DNA from 2 places in the Corynebacterium hiratae genome. Region 2 is predicted to be linked to the other one. Evidence: riboswitches for the same ligand, from Rfam matches in the RefSeq annotation. Region 2 holds a riboswitch; the other holds the start of a gene.

Region 1 (6,641 bases), on a different contig from region 2:
CGCCTTCGGTGAGCGGGGTGGACTCCCACTGCGAGCGGGGGACGACCTGCTCGGACAGTGCCACGGCGGTGCCGTCGGCGTTGATGCCTTTTTCTTCCAGCAGTTGGGCGACGGTGTCTGCTGCCGTGTCATAGGGCTGGCCGTTGAGGATGAGGATCATGGTTGCTCCTTGAGGTGTCGTAGGGGGCTGCAGGCCGCGAGATCAATGCTCGGTGCGGTGCCTTCGATGAGCTCGCGGGTGCAGCGCGCGGCTAGGGCCGTGAGCAGAATGCCGTGGCGGAAATAGCCGGTGGAGATGATGAGCTTGTCGCTGACGCGGCCGAGATACGGCAAGTCATCCGGAGTGCCAGGGCGGGCACCCGCGCTGGCCTCGAGGAATTCGCATTCTTCGATGGCGGGGAGGATGCGGATGGCGTCGCGAAGCAGCGCGTAGACACCGCCGGCCTGGGCCGTGGCAAGCGTGTCCTCGCGGGTTGTAGCGCCAACCGCCAAGGTGCCATCGCCGCGGGGGATGAGGTAGATGGGGCGGTCCTCCACGAAGCCGCGCACCACGCGGGTCAGCAGCGGCTGCAGGTGATCCGGAACCCGAAGGCGCAGGATATCTCCGTATACCGGGCGCAGGTGCAGCGGGGAATCTGTGAGCCCAGCCGAGGCTGCCCAATCGATATCGCGTGCCCCCAAGCCTGCTGCGAGCACCACATCGTCGGCGTGGAATTGGCCTGCGGGAGTGCTCACGACGCCAGTGGCGGCGTCAATAGACTGCGCTGCCGTGCGGAAGAAGCGCACCCCAAGACCCTGGGCAGCGCTGATGAGGGCAGCCGTCCATTGACGGGGGAAGACTTGCGTGTCGCCCGGGATACTCACTGCAGCGGCCAAGCGTGGTGACAGCAACGGTTCGACGCGCCGGGCTTCGCGCACGGTGATGCGCTCGACCTCCATGCCGTGGAGGGACTGATAATCCGCCAGCTCGGTGAGGTGCTGAGCATCCGCGCGGTCGGCGGCGATGACAAGGGTGCCCTCGGCGCGGTAGCCAGTGGGGACCTCCGTGTGGGCGGCAACCAGATCGATAAGCTCTGGGTACCACGCGCCGGAGGTACGCATCAGCGGGAAGAGAGGATCCTGCTGGTAGACCACCTCGGCGGCAGGGGCGAGCATACCGCCGGCATAGTGCGAAGCCCCAGAGGACGGTGCCGGGTCCAGCACCGTGACCTCATAGCCTTGGGCGGCCAACTCCACTGCTGTGGCCAGGCCGATGACGCCCGCGCCGACGACGATGACCGAAGGTTCAGAGCTAGTACTCATCGCGCACCTTCATCAAAACCGGCAAGCAGCTCGCGGCAGTAGGCTTCCGGGTCGGCGGCATGCATGATGCCGCGCACCACAGCGAGGCCCGCAACGCCCGTCGCGGCAAGGTCGGCGGCATCCTCAGCAGTGACATCACCGATAGCCACGAGTGGCACACGGGAGAGCTTCACCAACTCCGGGTAGGCGTGAAGCCCCAGCGGCGAGCGGCCGGAGTCCTTCGTTGGGGTCGCGCGGAACGGGCCGCAGCCGATGTAGTCAATGACATCTGCGGCGTCGTTGGCGGACTCAACCAACTCGCGGGTGCCGGTAGTCAGACCGATAATCGCGTCCGGACCCAACAACGCGCGGGCAGCGGCCACGGGTAGATCGTCCTGGCCGACGTGTACGCCGTGCACCGGCTCGCCGGCGTGGCGTAGGGCGGCGGCGACGTCGACGCGGTCGTCGATAAGCACACGCGTTTCTGGGTTGGCCTGTGCCACCGCGCGGGCTACCTCTCGACCCAGATGGTAGAGGTCGCGGGCGGAAATCGGCTTGGAGCGTACCTGTACCACCCCGGCACCGCCCCGGGCCGCTGCGGCAGCGATGCGCACGATCTCCGCAGGCGTGCCCTTGCCCGTGACGAAGTAGCAGCGAAGATCAGGCATGCGTGGTTTCTTCCTCCTGATAGAGCTGGGATCCCTGAGCCTTAAACTCTTCCGACATCTGCTTCTCACCGGCACGGGCAGCGGCCACAACCTCGGGATCGATGGCGCCCTTACCCGGGAAACTTGGCATACCAAGGGAATCGGAGAAGGTATCCCGGATGTCCTGGCTGATGCGCATAGAGCAGAACTTCGGGCCGCACATGGAACAGAAGTGCGCGGTCTTCGCTGGCTCTGCGGGCAGGGTCTCGTCGTGGTAGGCCTGCGCGGTGTCTGGGTCGAGGGAGAGCGCGAACTGGTCGTGCCAACGGAACTCAAAGCGAGCCTTACTCATCGCGTCATCCCAGGCGCGCGCACCTGGGTGGCCCTTGGCCACGTCGGCCGCATGGGCCGCAAGCTTATAGGTGATGACGCCGGTCTTGACGTCATCGCGGTTGGGCAGCCCCAAGTGCTCCTTCGGGGTGACGTAGCACAGCATGGCCGTACCACCCATGGCGATGTGCGCCGCGCCAATGGCGGAGGTGATGTGGTCATAGCCCGGGGCGATATCCGTAACCAGCGGGCCCAGCGTGTAGAAGGGAGCGTCCGAAGCCCAGTCCTGCTCGAGCTCGTTGTTTTCCTGAATCATGTTGAGCGGCACGTGCCCCGGGCCTTCCACCATGACCTGGACGTCGTACTCCCAGGCGCGCCGGGTGAGCTCACCGATGGTCTTGAGCTCAGCGAACTGGGCGGTGTCGTTGGCATCCGCTAGGGAGCCGGGGCGCAAGCCATCGCCGAGCGAGAAAGCGACGTCGTAGCGCGCAAAAATCTCACAGAGTTCGTCGAAGTTTTCATAGAGGAAGGACTCCTTATGGTGCGCCAGGCACCAGCCCGCCATGATGGAGCCGCCGCGGGACACAATGCCGGTAACACGGTTCGTGGTCAACGGCACATAGGGCAGCAGCACGCCGGCGTGCACGGTCATGTAATCCACGCCCTGCTCGCACTGTTCGATGACGGTATCGCGGAAAATCTCCCACGTCAGGTCCTCTGCGACGCCATTAACCTTCTCCAGCGCCTGGTAGATGGGCACGGTGCCGATGGGGACCGGTGAGTTGCGCAGGATCCACTCGCGCGTGGTGTGGATGTCATCACCGGTGGAGAGGTCCATCACGGTATCCGCGCCCCAGCGGGTGGCCCAGCGCAGCTTCGACACCTCTTCCTCAATAGAGGAGGTCACCGCGGAGTTGCCGATATTGGCGTTGATCTTGGTCAGGAACTTGCGGCCGATAATCATCGGCTCCGACTCGGGGTGGTTGACGTTGTTAGGCAGGATGGCGCGGCCACGGGCGATTTCGGAACGCACGAACTCTGGGTCGCAGTGCTCGCGCAGAGCCACGAACTCCATCTCCTTGGTGATGATCCCCTGGCGTGCGTAGTGCATCTGGGTAACGCGCTTGCCTTCCTTCGCACGCAGCGGCTGGCGACGCTCCCCCTTCCACTCCAAGGAAGCCGCACCGCGGCGCTCGGCCGAGCGGCCATCGTCAGCAAGGTTGCGTGCGCGGCCCTCATACTCTTCAACGTCTCCGCGCTCCGCAATCCACTCGGCGCGTAGGGCCGGCAGGCCTACTTCAGGCTCACACTCCGGGCCGCGCGTGCGGTAGATGCGGAAGGGTTCGTTGGGCCCTGTGGGGGAATCATCCAGCTGGATCTCGGTCTCGGGCACCTCCAGACCTTTCTCCCGGATGGGGGAGTAGGAGTGCTTGGGGTGGATCTCGCCGGAGTCGGTGGACTGGATGGGGTTATGGGTAGCCGTCATGGCTGCTCCTCTCTTCCTTCGCTGGTGCTAACCAGACAGGTTCGAACGGTGCAGGCGCGGTATCAGCGCCACTCTCAGCCCACTTCCCGTGGGCACCCGTGGGGTATCAGTGCGTCACCCACCTTAGAGCCCCCGGTGGGCAGGTGTCAGGCGTTTGGGGCAATTTGTTCTGCGGGGGTGGGGTGTGGAAAGATAGCGATGTTCTGTGTAATAGGCACGAACCGGTCAGCCGCCTCGCGGTGGCGCCAGGGTCCTCTGTCTTAAACTGAAAAGGAAAACACCAATGGCAAACCTCATTGATAAGGTTGATGCAGCTTCGCTGCGCGACGATATCCCGTCCTTCCGCCCGGGCGATACCCTTGACGTCAACGTCAAGGTCATCGAGGGCAGCACCGAGCGTACCCAGCTCTTCAAGGGTGTCTGCATCCGCCGTCAGGGCGACGGCATCCGCGAGACCTTCACCGTGCGTAAGGTTTCCTTCGGCATCGGCGTTGAGCGTACCTTCCCGGTTCACTCCCCGAACATTGCCTCCATCGAGGTAGTCCGCCGCGGCCGTGTCCGCCGCGCCAAGCTGTACTACCTGCGCGACCTGCGTGGCAAGAAGGCCCGCATCAAGGAGCGCCGCTAATTTACAGCGCGTCACAGCCCTTCGCCTTATCCTCATCGCGAGGAAAGGTGAAGGGCTTTCTTTTTGGCTTCATCCTTCTAGCGCGCGCCGCGCGGGGCCCACAAGGCCCGTGAGGATAAGACACATTGCTAGGATTTAGTCCGTGGAAAAAGAAAACGACTTTACTGAAGGTTCCCAGGGCGCTGGGGGAGAGGCGTCGGAAAGCGCGGCATCCCCAACTGAGGACAAGAAGCAGATGCCTTGGTTGCTGGAGACTGTCATCGTGGTGGTCTGTGTGCTCGCGGTCGTTGGAGTTTTCCAGAACTTCGTGGGCCGGCAGTATGTCATCCCGTCCGGCTCCATGGAGCCGACACTGCACGGCTGCGAAGGGTGTAACAACGACCGTATCTTCACCGAGAAGGTTTCTTATTACGGCGACAAGAGCCCGGAGCCTGGTGATGTCGTGGTCTTTAAGGGGACCCCGGACTGGGACAGCAATTGGGTGTCGCCACGCTCCGATAACCCGGTGATCCACCGTATCCAGGATGCCCTGAGCTACGTGTCGCTCACCCCGCCCGACGAGAACACCTTGGTAAAGCGCGTCATTGCCACCGGTGGCCAGACGGTGTCCTGCCAGGAGGGGGATCCGGCAGTCATGGTGGATGGCAAGCCTATTGAGCAGGATTATGTGCAGGATCCGCCAACCTATCGCGTTGATGAGACCACCGGTTCCTACGCCTGCGGCGGCGCGTATTTTGGCCCCGTGACCGTGCCTGAGGGCAATATCTGGGTAATGGGAGATAACCGCACGGCCTCCGCGGACTCGCGTTATCACATGCAGGATGAGTACCAAGGAACTATCCCGCTGGAAAACGTTCGCGGCAAGGTGATGTTCATCTTCTTCCCCTTCAACCGCATCGGTGGAGTCGATGACCCGGACATCCAGTCCTAGAGTTCGCGATGTCCTGTGGGCGCTGGCAGTTACCTTCGTGGCGCTGGCGCTGATTCAGGCCTTCGTGGGCAGGATGTACCTCATCCCGTCCTCCTCCATGGAACCCACACTGCATGGCTGCCCGGGATGTACGAATGACCGCATCGCCGTGCAGAAGGTGAGCTATTACTTCAACGACCCGCGTCCTGGGGAGGTCGTGGTCTTTTCCGGGCCAGACTCGTGGAACACGTCTTTTGAGGTAAAGCGTTCCCGCAACGTGCTCCTGCGCGGCATACAAAACCTTGGTGCCGCCGTGGGGCTCGTTCCCAACGGCGACAACATCTTGGTCAAGCGAGTCATCGCCACCGGCGGGCAGACCGTGTCATGCCAGGAGGGGGATCCAGCCGTGATGGTGGATGGCAAGCCCACCAACCAGGACTTCGTTCTGAATCCGCCGGAGATACCTGTTGATGAACGCGTGGGCTCGCAGGCCTGCGGTGGCGCCTACTTTGGTCCCGTCACGGTCCCGGAGGGTCACCTGTGGGTCATGGGAGACAATCGTACAAACTCGCTGGATTCGCGCGCTCACCTCGGAGACATACTGCAGGGCACCGTACCCGTGGAGAACGTTCGCGGGAAGGTCGCCGCCGTGGTGATGCCGTTCAGCCGCGCCCAGACTATCGATGCTCAACCGGTGTAAACGCTATGCGCCGTCTCAAACAGAAGAGAACCTATGAGGTTGCGCTCTCCAAGGCGGGGCTGGGGCCTGTCGCGGGGGTGGATGAAGCCGGGCGTGGGGCCTGCTGCGGGCCGGTGACGATTGCCGCGTGCATTTTGCCCGATCGCATCATTCCCGGTTTGGAGCGGCTCGATGACTCGAAGAAGCTCACGCCGGCGGCCAGGGAGAAGCTGGAGCCGCTGATCAAACGTCGCGCGCTGGCGTGGTCGGTGGTGCACGTGGGAGCAAAGGACATCGATGCCTTTGGCATCCAGCACGCCAACCTGTCGGGGATGCGCCGCGCGGTGGCACAGCTTAAGGTCCGACCGGGCTATGTGCTGAGCGACGCCCTCTTTGTCCCCGGCCTGCCTACCCCGCAACTGCCGATCATCGGCGGCGATACTGCCGCACGCTGCATCGCTGCGGCAAGCGTTGTGGCCAAGGTGTCTCGTGATCGCTTGATGGATGAGCTCGCGCAGCGCTACCCGGGCTATGCCTTGGAATCGCATAAGGGGTATGGCACCGCCGCACACCAAGAGGCCATCGTGCAGTTGGGAGCGACGCCGGAGCACCGCATGAGTTATCGCAACGTTGCTGGGGCTCATGCGCAATTCCTCGCGCGCGCCTGAAGCCTGAGGCGG
Region 2 (6,641 bases):
AATAGTTGGCATAAATCTAGTCTTTCTCTATGACTTCGGCTTGAACTGACCGCTTTCACACGTCCAAACATGCAAAAATAGGGGCTCTTCTCCGGGGCCCTACCGCATGTCCAGAACGTATCTCACCCAGCGGATGGTTGAGATACCGATCAGACTTTTCATCTCCTATAAAGATGAAACCTTGGACAGACTACCACACCCCACTGATCTGCCCAAATCTCACGTGCCGGTACTTCCCAATGGTTAGTGTCCGGCGTACCTACAGCACGGCCCGGCTGGCCACGCCAGTGGCGCCACGCAATACTGCCCACAAGGACCCACTAGAGAGTTAGCTCCACTCCCACGTCAGGTCCGCCTCCACCGCGCGCTCGGCGAAGTGCTCTTTTTCCTGCCGCTCCCAGGTTTCAAACCACTCTTCATAGCCAGGGTCGCGCTCCAGGGCGCGCTCGCGACGCTTCTCGCGTGGGCCGTCGATACGGACCGTCACCACGGAGCCGCGCTCCTTGGCAGCGGCCACGGTGGCCTCGGTGACAGAACCAACTCCTTCGACGATCAGATCATCGCGCTCATCCAAGCTGGCCCAGTCCTTCGGCGCGTTGGCATCCCAGTCCCAACGCCAATAGCCCGGGTTATTCTCCCGCAGCACTTGCTCTGAAACCATCTCTGAACCCTCTTGCAGCCCATGCCAGCCGGGGTAGAACTCGTCAAGGTGGACTACCCGCCACCCGGTGCGCTCAGCCAGCGCTGCAGAAGCCCAGGTCTTGCCGGCGCCGGAGGGGCCGTCGATAAGCACGGTGACCGGGCGCATCGGGCGCTTGCGCGACGCGGCGAGCGCCACCACATCGGCCAAGAGCCGATCCATCTCGGCGGCGTGTGTCTGGGCAGTGTCCTTACCGCTGTCCTGGTCGGCCGTGCGGTCCGCGTCCTGCATGTATTTCTTCACCACTTCTGGGTACGTCTAGCGTGCAGCTTTGAGAGAGTCGTCCTAGAGTCCGAAGAATCTCCAGGACCCACTGAGCACCGAAACTACCACCGGAAGCGCCGCAAGGCCCGTTCCCACCACCATCACCAGCCAGTCTCTGCCGGCAAGGCGGGACGGCCGCGCCCATGTGCGTTGCCCACCGCCCGGTGGGGTTCGCCCGAAACCGCGCGCCTCCATCGCCGTGGCCAGCTTGCCCCCGCGCCGCAGGGCTAGCACCAAGAGCCCGAAGGACATGGTGATGAGGTGTTTGATGCGGCCCTCGTCGGTCAGCCCACGCGCACGCCGCGCCATGGCCAGGTACTGCCAATCAGATTTGAACAGCGTCATCATGCGCACCCCGGCCACCGCACCGATGACGAAGCGGGAAGGTAGCTTGAGGATTTGCGAAAGGGCGTCGCCCAACTCCGTCGGGTCAATATCCCGCGCCAGCACCACCATCGGCAGCGCCACCGCCAGCACGCGCATAGTAATGGCGATGGCCAGCTCCATCGAGTTGTCCGTAACCGTGATCAACCACCAGCTGAAGTACTCCCGCCCGCCCGGTGCGCCGTAAAGCAGCATCGAAATGCCGGACAACGGAGCGATAAGAAAAAGGAACCAGCCAGCTTTAAACAGGCGCGGCCACGACACCCCGCACAGGGGCGCAAAAACTAAAGTCATGGCCAAGGACACTGCCGCGGAGACCCAATCCACGGAGAGTAACAGCGGGCTCACCCACACGAACATCAGGAATATCCGGGTCAGCGGGTTCACGCCGTGCAGTAAACCTGCACGGCCAGCACGATCGGCGCGACCAGCGTCGTCCGCGTTCGCCGACGACGTAGTTGTAGTTATATCAGCCACGGCTCACCTCCACTCGGTGGTCACCCAACGCGGAAATGAACAGCGGATCGTGGGTCACCGAGGCAATCGTCGTCCCCTCATCCGCCATGCGCCGCAGCAACCACACCAACTCGGTGAAGGTGTGGGGGTCTTGGCCGAAGGTGGGTTCGTCGAGAAGCAGCACCTCCGGCGCCGTGACCAACGCAGTGGCCACCGACAACCGGCGCTTCTCCCCACCGGAGAGCGTAAACGGATTGGCGTTGAGCAAATGCCCCAGGCGTAGTGCCTCCACGAGCTCCGCGATGCGCCCCTCCGGCACCTCGCGGTGCATGACACGGGGTGCCACGCGCAGCTCCTCTGCCACCGTACGGGCGACGAATTGGTGCTCGGGGTTCTGGAAGACGAAGCCAATGCGGTCCGCCAATTCCCGGGACTTCCACGTCAACGGCGAGCCTTTCAGCCCCCGCCGCACGTACTCTGCCACACCAATCTCCCCGGCCACTGCTGGAAGCAACCCCGCCACCGTCATCAGCCACGTGGTCTTGCCCGCACCATTCGGCCCGGTAATCACCGTGGACATCCCCCGGGGCAGCGCGTAGCTGCGCGGCGGCCCGAAACGGGTGACCAGGTCCGTGCTCCACAGCGCCGCCGATTCGGGTGCTCTTCCAGTGCTGCTTGGCGACGTCCCGCCAGCATCCCGCGCCCGCGGCAAACCGCTGATAGAGCGCGAAGCAACAACAGCCTCCACGGGACCGTCGGCGACGATGCGCCCATCCTTCAGCTCAATCGCACGGTCAAGCACACCCCTCCACGCCGCGTGCTGGTGTTCCACCACGATAAGGGTGGCCCCGGTGCGCTCCACCATGGTGGACACGGCCTCAATAACCTCGCGCGCGCCCTCCGGGTCGAGGTTCGCCGTCGGCTCATCGAGCAACACCATGCCCGCGCCCATGGCAATCACACCCGCCAAAGCCAAGCGTTGCTTCTGCCCGCCGGACAGACGCTCCGTGGGAAAAGACAGGTCCACCGCGGGCCCCACCATCGATAGCGCCGCCGACACCCGCTGCCAAATCTCAGAGCGCGGATAGGCCAAATTCTCACAACCAAAGGCAACGTCATCGCCCACGCGCGCGGCAATCACCTGGGAGTCTGGGTCCTGCAGCACCAAGCCCACCGGAATCGTCCGGCCGGGCGGCTCGATGTGACCAGAGGCATCCTCCAGCAGGATTTCCCCCACCCGGGTGCCCTCGTCATCGCCGCCCAACACGCCCGCGATAGCTGCCAGCAGCGTGGACTTCCCGGACCCGGAATCTCCGCACAGCAGGACCTTCTCCCCCGGTGATATAACCAAGTCAATATCCGCCAGCGCCGGCGCACGCCTGCCCGCATGCGTCCAGCCATAGCCGCGTGCGACAAGCTTCGTCGCGCCCGCGGACATATCTTCTACCGAACCCACATCAGCCATCAGAATCAGCCACCAGCCACCTTGCAACAGCCATTACTTCAGCTACCAGTCAATGCTCAGCATCAACAATCAACAAGCATCCACAGCAAGCAACGCACAACAAGCAACGTTTGCTTAAGCACTGTGCTGTTCGCGGCCGACCGCAAAACGGTCCAGCGCACCGGTCTTCGCCAGCGCATTGACCACGATGTAGCCCACGGCTCCTGCCAGAATGGCGCCGGAGATGCTCAGCGTGACGAGGTAGATGATGTTGAACTGCAGGGTCTTGCCCAGGTTTCCGGAGGTAAACAGCTCCAGCACAAACGCGCCCCAGCCAGCTGCCATGCCGCCGAGCATCGCAATGCCCAGGCTAAAGCGACGGTAGAGGAAGATGGCCAGCACAATCTCCACACCAATGCCCTGCGCGATGCCGGAGTACAACGTACTAATACCCCACTGGGAGCCCAGCACCGCCGACACGATGGCCGCCAGCAGCTCCACGTAGAGTGCGGCACCCGGCTTACGGATAATCAAACCGCCAACGACACCACCAAGAAGCCAAATGCCGGTGGCAATGCCACCCAGGCCTGGCGTGAGCGCATCCATGGCCTGGAACCAGGCATAGCCCACCGTGTTCCACGCTAGGAACACGATTCCACACGCCACACCCAGCACGGAGGCCACCACGATGTCGACGACGCGCCAATTCAAACTGCGCGGCGCAGCAGCGCCATTCGCAGTTGCGCCATTAACAGATCCACCATGAGATACAGAGTTCATGATTCCTCCCTTTCGCCGGCATTATCCGGATCAGGTTCGACGGTTCGCCGCTGCGCTGCGGCATCTCAGCCTCCTCCGGAGACACCCATACGCAGCCTCAAAGGCAGAACACAGTGTGAACGAGGAAGCACCCGTGACGATGTTTAATTTGTTGTTTTATGTACAGCCGCCAGCACTAATAAGAACCGGCTCAGCACGCTCAAAAGCACTGACAGCTTAGCAAGCCGGACCATTAAGAGCACACTGCAGCCTCACTACTCCCCCATGCCACCAGCACTCCATCAAGCCATCTCGCAACACTTCACCAGCCAAAAGCATCAGTAAACTGGAGTGACAGCCAATCACAAAGGAGCTCGCCCCTCTATGCCCGCAATCAAAGTCATCTCCAAAGCAATCGGCATACCTCTTGTGTGCATCGCTGCCCCCGCCGCCGGTGTCTGGGCAATCCGCTCTATCAATTCCAAGCGTTTTGCTGCCCCCAAACCACCAGCAGGTGGCGATGATCGCATCCTCAAAGAAGAGGGCGTTTCAAGAATTGACGGCCGCTACATGAAGGGCTTCCACCTCACGCCGCTAGCCACCGGACAGGAACAACAATCCATACAGACACATCCAGGCACCGTCATCGTATTCGGCGGCTCGGACGGCGGTGCCAACGTGGAACAGGCACGAATGCTACGTGACGCCGGGTACGATGTGCTCGCCTTGTACTTCTTTGGCAAGCCCGGGCAAAAGGAATTCATCGACGGGGTCCCACTCGAGTTCTTTGACGAGGTCCTCGCCTACGCTGAGGAGTACGGCAACGGCAGCGCACCGCTGACTGTTATCGGTACGTCCAAAGGCCGGAGCTTACTGCCAATCTCGCCGCCCGCTACCCGCAGATCGACAACATCGTTCTCTACACGCCTGCGCACCACACTTACGGCAGCCTCACTTACCAGCGCGGCAGCGGCTCCACGAGTAGTTTCTCCTGGCACGGTGAGCCCGTTCCTTTTGCGAAATTACAAGGAACAGAAATGGGCAAAGTTATGCTCCGCTTCGCGCTTGGTCTGCCCGTGTCCTACCGCGCCGGCTATGAGGCCGACGCTGCTGCAGCTAGCCCCGAGTCCGTCATCGACCTGAGCAACTTCCAAGGCAACGGCCTTCTGTTCGCCGGCACCGAGGACGCCATGTGGCAAGGCGACGTAGCCGCGGAAGCTCTGGCCGCACAAAACCAGAACCTTGAGCCCCACATCTACAAAGACGCCGGCCACCTTTTCCACGAGAACATCGACGAACTCATCGGCCCGTCCTGGGAAACAATGATGGGCGGCACAATCACAGCCAACCGCTTGGCCAAGGTGGATTCCGACCGTATCCTGTTTGAACGCCTCAAGCAGTGGCACGCGCATTAGAACACATACCCAGCAGGACAATGACAGCCGAGACAGACGAAGACTAAGGAGACTTCAACGGAACACGACGCCGAGTCACGTCAAAACATAAAGATGTACCCCGCCGCGTCCTCTGACCTACGCAACGGGGTACTTGCACACCGGCAAAGATGCCAGTGGCCATGAGCCTCCACACACGCAGCTTAAGGAAAGGAAAAGCTTCGGTGGAGACCCAAGACTTAATGAAATAACTAAATGTATTTCGGAAATATCAAATAAACAAAAGTATCAAACAAATACAAGCAAGTTGAGAACTAGGGGTTGCTACCGGAGTCTTATGCCCCGGCAGCAATGCCCTACTCCATCAACTCTCAGGTTGGGTGGGAGGTTAACGCTCCTCCCTTAGCGGTGTTGTTAAAGGAGACACATCCTACGGTTCTCTTAGTTGGAGGAACCCTCGCCAGCACCCGGTGCACAAGCATCAGCCAACAGGCCGATAGCCAAAGCACCAGCAGCAATCAGAGCCACAGCACCAGCAGCCTGCTGGTAATCAGCACCGAAGCGCTTCAGCTGAGCATTGATGCCATTGACCTGGTCAGCCAACGGGCCGTTGAACAGACCAGCCTGCTGCTGCAGACGGGTATTCAGATCCTGAATCTGCTTGTTAATCGGAGCCACAAACTCCGAGAGACCCGGAATGTTCATCTGGGAAGCCAGACCAACCGGAATCAGGAACAGCAGCGGGATACCGATACCAAGGCCGGTGTTGATGCAACGCTCAGACAGGTTGGAAGAACCAGCCCAATCGGCGGAACCATCCGGCGTACCTGGCTTATCCACCTTGCCCGGCTTGGAGTTCGGGTCATTCGGATCGGTCGGCTTACCGTCGTTCTTGGAACCAGTGACCTCATCACCATCATTGGTGCCGTCACCATCGGTATCAGCCTTAGTCGGATCCGTCGGAGCACCCTTCTCACCCGGCTTAACCTTGTTGCCGTCCTTATCGAACGGGTTCTTGGAACCAGTAACCTCGTCACCATCCTTGATGCCATCACCATCGGTGTCAGCATTGTTCGGATCGGTGCCAAGCTCCTTCTCCTGATCGTCAGTCAGACCATCATTATCGGAGTCCTTGCCCTTGCCATCCTCACCCGGCTTGTTCGGATCAATCGGCCAGGACGGACCAGGAACGATCGGCTTAGACGGCTTGTTTGGCTTGGAGTTCGGGTCATTCGGATCG

What was found. Region 2 has a riboswitch for thiamine pyrophosphate ahead of FME68_RS07965 (ECF transporter S component). Riboswitches for the same ligand answer to the same signal wherever they lie in the genome.
Region 1: it holds a riboswitch for thiamine pyrophosphate, as region 2 does, so the genes downstream of both, thiC (phosphomethylpyrimidine synthase ThiC) here and FME68_RS07965 (ECF transporter S component) in region 2, are expected to answer to the same signal.

What each region holds. Positions count from the first base shown of each region.
Region 1 covers NZ_VIOG01000003.1:217,399-224,039, forward strand. Annotated here, with positions in the region: gene thiS (sulfur carrier protein ThiS) at 1-160, opposite strand, end outside; gene thiO (glycine oxidase ThiO) at 157-1,302, opposite strand; gene FME68_RS03955 (thiamine phosphate synthase) at 1,299-1,949, opposite strand; gene thiC (phosphomethylpyrimidine synthase ThiC) at 1,942-3,744, opposite strand; TPP riboswitch at 3,740-3,854, opposite strand; gene rplS (50S ribosomal protein L19) at 4,028-4,372, shown strand; gene lepB (signal peptidase I) at 4,608-5,303, shown strand; gene lepB (signal peptidase I) at 5,281-5,982, shown strand; gene FME68_RS03980 (ribonuclease HII) at 5,988-6,629, shown strand.
Region 2 covers NZ_VIOG01000007.1:125,743-132,383, forward strand. Annotated here, with positions in the region: gene rpsL (30S ribosomal protein S12) at 1-12, opposite strand, end outside; gene FME68_RS07950 (nucleoside/nucleotide kinase family protein) at 329-931, opposite strand; gene FME68_RS07955 (energy-coupling factor transporter transmembrane component T family protein) at 986-1,708, opposite strand; gene FME68_RS07960 (ABC transporter ATP-binding protein) at 1,818-3,269, opposite strand; gene FME68_RS07965 (ECF transporter S component) at 3,384-4,028, opposite strand; TPP riboswitch at 4,016-4,127, opposite strand; gene FME68_RS07970 (alpha/beta hydrolase family protein) at 5,045-5,422, shown strand; partial or broken gene FME68_RS13250 (Rib/alpha-like domain-containing protein) at 5,843-6,641, opposite strand, start outside.